3 regions of the Faecalibacterium sp. BIOML-A1 genome follow, and region 1 is predicted to be linked to each of the others. Evidence: predicted binding sites of a transcription regulator. Region 1 holds the regulator's gene; each other region holds the start of a gene.
What was found. The regulator HrcA, encoded in region 1, represses chaperone genes, less so after heat shock. The targets are predictions, from matches to a motif close to TGTTAGCACTCNNNNNNNNNGAGTGCTAACA.
Positions count from the first base shown of each region.

Region 1 (3,244 bases):
GGCCTCCTGTACAAGGGGTGCAGCCTTTTTGGCCGTGGTCTGGGCGGGTGCATCGAACACCGGGGCGGCTGCCAGTGCAGACACCGGCAGCAGGGACAGCAGCATACTGCCGGTCAGCAGGATGCTTACAATGCGTTTGGCTTTCATAGGGGTTCGCTCCTTTCGTGTGGTTTTTATACGGGGGTCTCGTTACTATAAATATACCATAAACTGGGCAAAAACAAAAGAAATTCTGCACGAATGGGGGTCGAAACTGCGCGAATGGCTGAAAAAGAGGGAAAACTAAAACACTGCTGCCCGGGGATGTTCTCTTTTGACACCAAAAGAGAACCAGAAAAGTGCCAGCGATTTCGACGCGCTGGAGCCACGAAAAAAGGGGCTGCTCGCCCCTTTTAACCCCAAAGGGGTGGGCTGCACCGGAAAAAACTGAAGATTCACGCCTGTTCGGCGTGAAGATCTTTTAACCGTTTTTTCCGGCTCCGCCGATTTGAAGCCCCTCAGTCGCTGCGCGACAGCTCCCCCAAGGGGGAGCGGGCACGCCCGCAAACTTTGCGCTTGAGCCGGAAACTGTGCCACCATGCCAAAGGCTCCCTCCCAGAGGGAGCTGGCAAAGCCGCAGGCTTTGACTGAGGGAGTTCACACCCCTTTATGACAGAATTATGAATCTTTTAAAACATTTTTCCAAGGGGCTTGACAGCACCGGAAAATTGGCTATAATGGTCTTAGCACTCAGGAACAAGGAGTGCTAAACAAACAAAGCGAACGCAAAAAGGAGGCAGGCGCTATGACGATGGATGCACGCAAGCAGCGAGTCTTGCAGGCGATCGTGGCGCTGTATGGTCTCGAAGGCGAGCCCGTTGGCAGCAGCGTGCTGGCAAACTACTTTGACATGGCAGTTTCCAGCGCAACGCTTCGCAATGAGATGGCGGCGCTGACAAAGCTGGGCCTGCTGGAGCAACCCCACACCAGCGCGGGCCGTGTGCCCAGCGCCAAGGGCTACCGTTACTACCTTGATAATCTGCTGACCGACGATCAGCCGCTGGATCGTGTGAGCCGCGCCCGTGTGGATGCGGTGTTCGCAAGCCTCGACCATGAGCCGGAAAAGCTGGCCGCAGGTGCCGCCAAGGCGCTGGCCGCCATCAGCGGCTGCACCGCCGCCATCAGCACCCCGTGCGCCGAGGATCTGTGCATCGCCCACTATGAAGTGGTTCAGGTGGGCCGCAGCGCAGCGGCTGTGCTGGCCGTTACCACGGCCGGTTACGTTCGTACCCGTGTGGCACGGGTGCGCACCGGTCTTTCCCGCGAGAATGCGGCAGCACTTGCCGCACTGCTCAACCGCAACCTTACCTTTGTAGCGCCGGTGGATCTTTCCACCCGGCTGCTGGCAGAGCTGTGCAGCCAGATCGACCCGGAGCTGGTGCCCGTTATCAGTGCAGCGGCTGCCATCCTGCAGGATTCCGTCAAGCCCCATGTATTTCTGGGCGGTGAGCAGTACCTGCTGGACTGGCCCCAGCTGGACGGCAAGGTGGGCGACATCCTCACACTGCTGAACGACGAGGAGCAGGCCGCTGGCCTGATCGCACCTCCGGCAGAACGCAGTGAGAGCGTGCTGCTGGGCGAGGATCTGGAACCGCAGATCCCGGGCCTGTGCATCGTGAGCGACCGGTATCTGGTGGGCGGAGGCCTGTGGGGCTCCATTGCATTGATCGGCCCCACCCGGATGCCCTTCCAGAAACTGATGCCGCTGCTGCATTACTTTGCAGATCAGCTGGGCGAGGGCATGAGCGGCAAACGAAAAGACACCCCGCAGGCTGCCGTACCGCGGCGGACTGTGATCTATAAGGAGGATCTGGAATGAGCGAAGAAGCAAAAAAGACGGCTCCGGCTCAGGAAGCTGAGCAGCCCGAAACGGCTCCCGAGGAAAAGGCCCAGCAGGCAGCACCCGAACAGGAACCTGCTGCTGAAGCTGCCGACCCGAAGGATGACAAGAAGAAGGATGGCGGCTGGTTCAACAAGAAGGCCCGTGAGCTGGAAGCCGTCAAGGCAAAGCTGGACGCGGCCGAAGCCAACGCTGCACAGGCCAAAGACCAGCTGCTGCGCATGGCAGCGGAGTACGAGAACTACCGCAAGCGCTCCACCCGCGAAGCCGACCAGAAGTTCAACGATGGCATTTCCTTTGCGGTGAACCAGATCATTCCCATTCTGGATACGCTGGAGATGGCAGCAAATGCCCCCACCACCGACGAGAACTACAAAAAGGGCGTGACCATGACGCTGGACAAGGCCGCCAAGGCGCTGGATGCTCTCCATGTGGAGGAGATCGAGGCGCTGGGCAAGCCCTTTGACCCCAACTTCATGAATGCAGTGCAGCAGATCCCCGCCCCGGACGGACAGGAGAGCGGCACCGTCATCACGGTCTACCAGAAGGGCTACAAGCTGGGCGATAAGATCGTCCGCCATGCGACCGTTGTAGTGGCCGAATAACAAAGCAGAAACCCGAAAGGGTTTTGAATATAACATCCGCTTACAAACATTTGAGCATCACATAAACAATACGATTTGTTCTTTCGAGAGGAGTTTTCATTATGAGTAAGATCATTGGTATCGACCTTGGTACTACCAACAGCTGCGTGGCTGTCATGGAGGGCGGCGAGCCCGTTGTTATCGCAAACTCTGAGGGTGCACGCACCACCCCGTCTGTGGTGGGCTTCACCAAGACCGGCGACCGTCTGGTGGGTCAGGTGGCAAAGCGTCAGGCCATCACCAACCCCGAGAACACCGTTGCTTCCATCAAGCGCTTCATGGGCACCGATCACAAGGTGACCCTGAACGGCAAGGAGTACACTCCCCAGCAGGTCAGCGCTATGATCCTGCAGAAGCTGAAGGCTGATGCCGAGGCTTATCTGGGCGAGCCTGTTACCGAGGCTGTCATTACCGTTCCTGCATACTTCAACGACAGCCAGCGTCAGGCTACCAAGGACGCAGGCACCATTGCAGGCCTGAACGTCAAGCGTATCATCAACGAGCCTACTGCCGCTTCTCTGGCATATGGCATCGATAAGGAAGAAGACCAGAAGATCATGGTCTACGATCTGGGCGGCGGCACCTTCGATGTGTCCATCATCGAGATGGGCGACGGCGTTACCGAGGTTCTGGCCACCAACGGTGATACCCATCTGGGCGGCGATGACTTCGATGAGCGCATCATCAACTGGATGGCAGATGCCTTCCAGACCGAGAACGG
Region 1 is NZ_WKZJ01000009.1:11,936-15,179, forward strand. Features, by position in the region: gene GKG36_RS10145 (hypothetical protein) at 1-147, opposite strand, end outside; gene hrcA (heat-inducible transcriptional repressor HrcA) at 785-1,858, shown strand; gene GKG36_RS10155 (nucleotide exchange factor GrpE) at 1,855-2,484, shown strand; gene dnaK (molecular chaperone DnaK) at 2,586-3,244, shown strand, end outside.

Region 2 (3,244 bases), on a different contig from region 1:
GACAACGGCCAGCACAGCGGCTGCGGTGAGGACCGTTTCCTGCTGAATGAATTGTTTGAGTAGTTTCATAGAGACACATCCTTGTAATTGTAAAGGCAGCCCTGCTGCGATGCCGGGCGGCCTTTTTCCGTATTTCAGAGCAGCAGCTCAAACGACCCGATCATCAGCGGCATTCTTCAATGTGGAAGATCGCTACTTTCCCGAAGAACGGATTGCAAGTGCGTGCAGCTTCCGGCTCAAATCGGCCAGACACCATGCGATTGCCATACCGCCGGCAATTCCAAGAGCGGCCAGAAAGGTCTGCTCTCCGAAATGCTCTGCAGCAGACAAATCATTGGAGACGACTGCGTTCATGCAGTAGTAGAGGGTGCTTCCGGGAATGAGGGGAATGGCAGCGGTGATGAAGAAAGGCGTAGAGGGTGCATTGCAGCATCGGGCAAGAATTTCGGCATACAGAGCGGCACAGAAACCGGCCAACAGATTGGCAAGAAAGACGCTGTGCAGGGTGTTGGCGGCAAGAAGATAAGCCAGCCATGCCAGAAGTCCGCCTACACCGGCGGCGGGTAAGTAGCGCCGGTTCAGATTGAAGATCAGTCCGAAACCGACCGAACCAAGGGCAGCACTGAGCAACTGCGAAAAAACCTGTATCATGCGGAAATTCCTCCCATCAACCAGATGGCGGCCATCATGCCGAGTGCAAGGGTGGCGGCCATCAGAATGGCTTCCACCAGCCGAAGAGAGCCGGAAATAATGTCCCCAAGTAAGATGTCCCGGATGGAATTTGTCAGCATGATGCCGGGAATCAGCAGCATGATGATACCAATCAGAACTTTATCGGCATGAAACTGCATCCCAAAGCGGCAGAGCAGCAGAGTGGAGACACCGCTGAGAAATGATGCTATAAACTGAAATTCTACGCCATTCATACAAAAAGGCGAGAGATAGCGCTCCATCCAGCAAATCAGAACGGCAATGCCGCCGGCCAGCAGGCCGTCCCAGAGATTTCCACCAAAGAAGATGGCAAAACTGGAAGCAGCCAACACACTGCCGGCAAGATGCAGTCTTGGGTCCGGATGCTGTGCCAGAATGGCATTCAGCTGGCGCTGAAACTCTTCTATGGAAGGAGGCGCTGTGCAGATACGGCGGCTGAGCGCATTGAGCTTTTCCAATGTCAGCAGGTCATTGCTGGCAGCGTGACGCAGGCGGCGGGTCTCGGTCTGCGGCGGCAGCGAGGGCATGGTAAGCGTGACCACGATGCTGGATGTGATCACGAATACATTCACATCTTCTGCCCCATAGGCGATTGCGATCCGGTTCAAAGTGTCCTCAACGCGGAATACTTCTGCGCCGCTGTTTTGTAAAGCTTCGCCCATTCGGACCAGAATGTGGAGAAAATGACTGATCTCGGTCTCTTCCACAATATCACGCTCTTTTCATCTCGGTTTCTACATTATTATAGCGGGTGGACCGGCAGAACGCAAGACGCTGCAAGGACAGAGAGACTTTTTGATAACTGCATTGTTTACGCGGGCAATGGATCGCCTGGTTCTGAAAAAACGGCTTGCATCCGTTCTGTCACAGCGAAAGACTACGATTGGAGAAGAAAAAATTGAATCCAGTGCAAACGATTTTGCCGAGAATTGCATGAAATATTATAAAAGTATTATTCTTTTGTGAATTTTAGCACTCTACTATTGACACTGCTAATAAACAGTGTTATAACAGTGGCGTGCTCAGGAGAAAGGGGCATGAGGGAACCGCAAGGCTCCCGGGAAGACTCCGCTTCTGATGCACGATCTTGATTTTATGCCCGACCCGAACGCCGGGATTGGAGGGTTGTTTTATGTTTATGCCTGCTGTTTTCCATGAAAATCTGTTCGATGATTTCTTTGATCCGTTCTGGAACGACGGTGCGCTGGAGCGTGCAATGAATCGTGAAGAGCGTGAGACCTTCGGCAAGCGCGGCGCAAACATGATGAAAACCGATGTGAAGCAGACCGCCGATGGCAACTATGATGTGGCTGTTGACCTGCCCGGCTGCAAGAAGGAAGACGTTCAGATGGAGCTGAGTGACGGCTACCTGACCATTCAGGCCGTCCGCAACCACTCCAATGACGAGAAGGACAACAATGGCCGTTATCTGCGCCGTGAGACCTTCTCCGGTACCTGTGCCCGCAGCTTCTATGTGGGTGATGCCGTGAAGAAGGAGGACATCCACGCAAAGTTCGAGGATGGCATCCTGCACATCGTACTGCCCGCACCGCAGCAGCAGAAGGCTCTGCCTGCGAATCCCAATCTCATTGAAATCGAATAATGTTTGTGCATCGGTGTGAGGAACACCGGCGCATAGAACCAACCCCCGGAGAACCGTAAAAAGCTCTTCGGGGGTTTTTGTATTCTGACATCTTTTCGGAAGTGAAAAAGCGTGGTACCCACAACACCGACACACAAGAGGACGCAGCAGTCAATCTTTTTGAAACCGCCGTCAAACACGCATAAAAGCGAAAAGAACCCGCTTTCAACATCAAATTGAAGTGAAAGCGGGTTCTTTATTGAAGTGACACCAAGTTGTCACAAAATCACATTTTCAGAAGGTCTGTGCATCATATTTATAGCGATATTTCGCCGTAAATTCGTTTCTACTTGATGGGATGAATTATTTCCGACTTGTCAGCCGGTTGAGCAGCATCACAGCCAGGACAATGATACCAATGACGAGAAGAATGCCGACCATGCCGATGAGCATCATGGGCAGGGTGGTCATCCACGAAGAAAGATGAAGCATAAGTGTACCTCCGTTAAGCCATCAGGGTCAGAATCAGGCCGCCTGCAATGACGGATGCAATCTGCCCCGAAACGTTGACGCTGATGGAGTACATCAGCAGGAAATTCTGGTTATCTTCTTCCAATCCCATCTTGTTGACCACACGGCCGCTCATGGGAAAGGCGGAGATGCCGGCTGCACCGATCATCGGGTTCAGTTTTTTGCCTTCGGGCAGGAACAGGTTCAGCAGCTTTGCAAACAGCACGCCGCCTGCGGTATCAAAAACGAAGGCTACCAGACCCAGTGCAAGGATGAGCAGGGTATCGGGCCGGACAAACTTGTCAGCGGTCATCTGTCCGGCCACGGTCAGGCCCAGCACGATGGTGATGAGGTTTGCCAGCACATTCTGCGCGGTTTCGCTGAGGGCGTTCAGTACGCCGCACTCCCGCAGCAGGTTGCCGAACATCAGAAAACCAACGA
Region 2 is NZ_WKZJ01000001.1:117,791-121,034, forward strand. Features, by position in the region: gene GKG36_RS00655 (SLC13 family permease) at 1-69, opposite strand, end outside; gene GKG36_RS00660 (threonine/serine exporter family protein) at 193-651, opposite strand; gene GKG36_RS00665 (threonine/serine exporter family protein) at 648-1,418, opposite strand; gene GKG36_RS00670 (Hsp20/alpha crystallin family protein) at 1,844-2,314, shown strand; gene GKG36_RS00675 (oxaloacetate decarboxylase) at 2,657-2,785, opposite strand; gene GKG36_RS00680 (sodium ion-translocating decarboxylase subunit beta) at 2,799-3,244, opposite strand, start outside.
Region 2: a site for HrcA is predicted at 1,679-1,709, ahead of GKG36_RS00670 (Hsp20/alpha crystallin family protein). Genes of this name have one in related genera too.

Region 3 (3,244 bases), on a different contig from region 1:
ATTCTGAGCATCAAAGCCGTAGTTGGGCTTGTTGGCAGAGATGATCTTGTCGATGATGACGCTGCCTTCCAGACCGGCATTCTTAGCGATCTGGCGCAGAGGAGCTTCCAGAGCTTTCAGAACGATCTTGGCACCGGTGCGCTCGTCGCCTTCCAGCGTGTCGCACAGCTCGCGCACAGCGGGAATCGCATTGATAGGAGCAGTGCCGCCGCCAGCAACAACACCTTCCTGAACAGCAGCCTTGGTTGCGTTCAAAGCATCCTCAATGCGCAGCTTCTTGTCCTTCATCTCAACTTCGGTAGCAGCGCCGACCTTGATGACGGCCACGCCGCCAGCCAGCTTTGCCAGACGCTCCTGCAGCTTTTCACGGTCGAAATCGCTGGTAGCGGCCTCGATCTGGCTGCGGATCTGAGCGATGCGGGCTGCGATGGCATCCTTATCGCCTGCACCGCCAACGATGGTGGTGTTCTCCTTGGAGACCTTCACCTGACGGGCATGGCCCAGCATCTGGACGGTAGCATCCTTCAGCTCATAGCCCAGATCGGAGGAGATCACGGTGCCGCCGGTCAGGGTTGCGATATCCTGCAGCATTTCCTTGCGGCGGTCGCCAAAGCCGGGAGCCTTGACAGCGCAGACGTTCAGGGTGCCGCGCAGGCGGTTGACGATCAGAGTGGACAGAGCCTCGCCCTCGATATCCTCAGCCACGATCAGCAGCTTCATACCATTCTGCATGACCTGCTCCAGCAGAGGGACCAGATCCTGAATCACGCTGATCTTCTTATCGGTGATCAGGATAGCGGCGTTGTCCAGGTCAGCCACCATCTTGTCGGTATCGGTGACCATATACGGGGTGAGGTAGCCGCGGTCGAACTGCATGCCTTCCACGATCTCGTTGTAGGTCTCAGCGGTGGTCTTGTTCTCCTCAATGGTGATAACACCATCGGAGGTGACCTTCTCCATAGCCTCGGCGATCAGACGGCCGATCTCGGGGTCGCCTGCAGAAATAGTGCCGACGCGGGCGATATCGTTGCTGTCCTTCACCTTCTGGCTGTGAGCCTTGATGGTCTCAACAGCCTTGGCAACAGCCTTGCTCATGCCGCGGCGGATATCCATGGGGTTTGCACCGGCGGTGACATTCTTCATGCCCTCGGTGACCATGGCCTGTGCCAGAACGGTTGCGGTGGTGGTACCGTCGCCTGCTGCGTCGTTGGTCTTGGTAGCGACTTCACGCACCAGCTGTGCGCCCATGTTCTCGAACTCGTCCTTCAGCTCGATCTCCTTGGCAATGGTCACGCCATCGTTGGTGATGACCGGTGCACCGAACTTTTTGCCCAGCACCACATTGCGGCCCTTGGGGCCCAGGGTGATCTTAACGGTGTTTGCCAGGGTATCGATACCGGCACACAGTGCCTTGCGGGCATCCTCGCCCTGCTTGATCTGCTTAGCCATAATCAAATCGCTCCTTTAAAGCTCAATTTTCAAATATCAGAGGGGAAACTGCTCAGTCCTCAACGACTGCCAAGATATCGCCCTGACGGACGATGGTGCACTCTTCGCCGTCCACCTTGACCTCGGTACCGGAGTACTTGCTGGTGAGGACCTTGTCGCCGACCTTCACAGTCATCTTGACTTCCTTGCCGTCCACAACGCCGCCGGGGCCGACAGCGATGACCTCAGCCACCTGGGGCTTTTCCTTAGCACTTCCGGTCAGGATCAGACCGCCCTTGGTGGTCTCCTCAACCTCAACAGCCTTAATGACAACACGGTCTGCAAGAGGAATGATCTTCATAGTTCTTGCCCTCCTATAGTAAAAATATAATTTAAAACTTTGCTGTGTCCAAAGGGCCTCATGTCGGCCCTTTGGTTCTTTAGCACTCCATTTCTCTGAGTGCTAAGTGTATTGTACTCATCTTGACCCAAAAAATCAAGACCTTTTTTGCTTCTTTTTGTTAAGAATTTATGACAGATGAAAAAATCAGCCGTACAGCGAAAAAGAGACAGCTTTCTTCTTGGACAAAAAAGCTGTCTCTTCTTCTGGTTTTTCATGTTCGGTCTGCACTCTGTGCCGTCCTCTGCGCTGCAAAGCGCTCAAAAGCAGGCTTTGGCAGAAGGATGCGCCCTGCCAGCGGCTGTACCTGTACAGTGATCTGCTCCTTGGGTGCGCATTCACCGTCTGCCGTGGCAACGATCGGCCCGCGGCCATCCGCAGCGTGCAGGCTCACCTGCTTTGCGCGGCGGTAAATGAAATACGGCTCTGCAGCCCTGACGAGCTGACCGTTCTGGAAGTGCTTGCCGCTCTTGTACATTCCCAGCAGCTTTGCAATGGTCACGCGGCTCACCTTGCGGATGATATATACATCCAGCCAGCCGTCGTCGGGCTGTGCTTCCGGCGCTGCACAGAAACCGCCGCCATAGGTGCGGCCATTGCAGATGGCACACATCAGGCAGTCCACATCCAGCGTTTCACCATCGATGGTGTACTCCACCCTGCGGCCGATGTGTCCGCACAGCTGTTCCACAATGGAAAGCACATAGGCCATCTCGCCGCCGCACAGCGGGATGCGCCGGAACTTCGGGATGCCGTAGGCAACCTGCGCATCCAGACCGGCAGCGCAGATAGTGGCCGAAAGGCCAAGGCTGGTCTGCATCAGATCGATGCTCACCGGCCCACCGGCCAGCTGGGCATCCAGATCCAGAAACTCTTCCTTTGTACCAAAGGTGCGCAGAAAATCGTTGCCGCTGCCAAAGGGCAGACAGCCCACGGCTGCATTTGCATAGCCATAGATCCCGGTGAGCGCTTCGTTGAAGGTGCCGTCGCCGCCGGCAGTGAAGACCCGCAGTTCTTCCCCGCTCTGCCGGGCCTGCTGCGCAGCGGCATTGGCCAGCTCCCGGGCATGACCGGCGTGATTTGTGACCTGAATGGTATATTCTTCCGGCGCAAGCCCTGCACGCGCGGCGGCAGCATTGATCTGCTGCGGCAGCGTACGGGTGCAATCGGCCTTACCGGCAGTTGGGTTCAAAAGAAACAATGTGCGCATGGACTTCCTCCTGCAATTCTATTGCTTCTATGATAACAGAAAACCAAAAGGATGCAAGAGCCAATCTCACAATGTCCCTGCCCCGTACGCACAAAAAAGGAGCGGATGTCTCCGCTCCCCCCTGCAGACAAAAAAATACCGCCCCGGGTCTTGTAACTCAGGGCGGTCCTTTTGAGCTTCAGATGCTTTACAGTGTTGCGGTTTCG
Region 3 is NZ_WKZJ01000001.1:447,049-450,292, reverse strand. Features, by position in the region: gene groL (chaperonin GroEL) at 1-1,449, opposite strand, end outside; gene GKG36_RS02210 (co-chaperone GroES) at 1,502-1,789, opposite strand; gene GKG36_RS02205 (YegS/Rv2252/BmrU family lipid kinase) at 2,043-3,038, opposite strand; gene GKG36_RS02200 (ATP-dependent Clp protease ATP-binding subunit) at 3,226-3,244, opposite strand, start outside.
Region 3: a site for HrcA is predicted at 1,867-1,897, ahead of GKG36_RS02210 (co-chaperone GroES). Genes of this name have one in related genera too.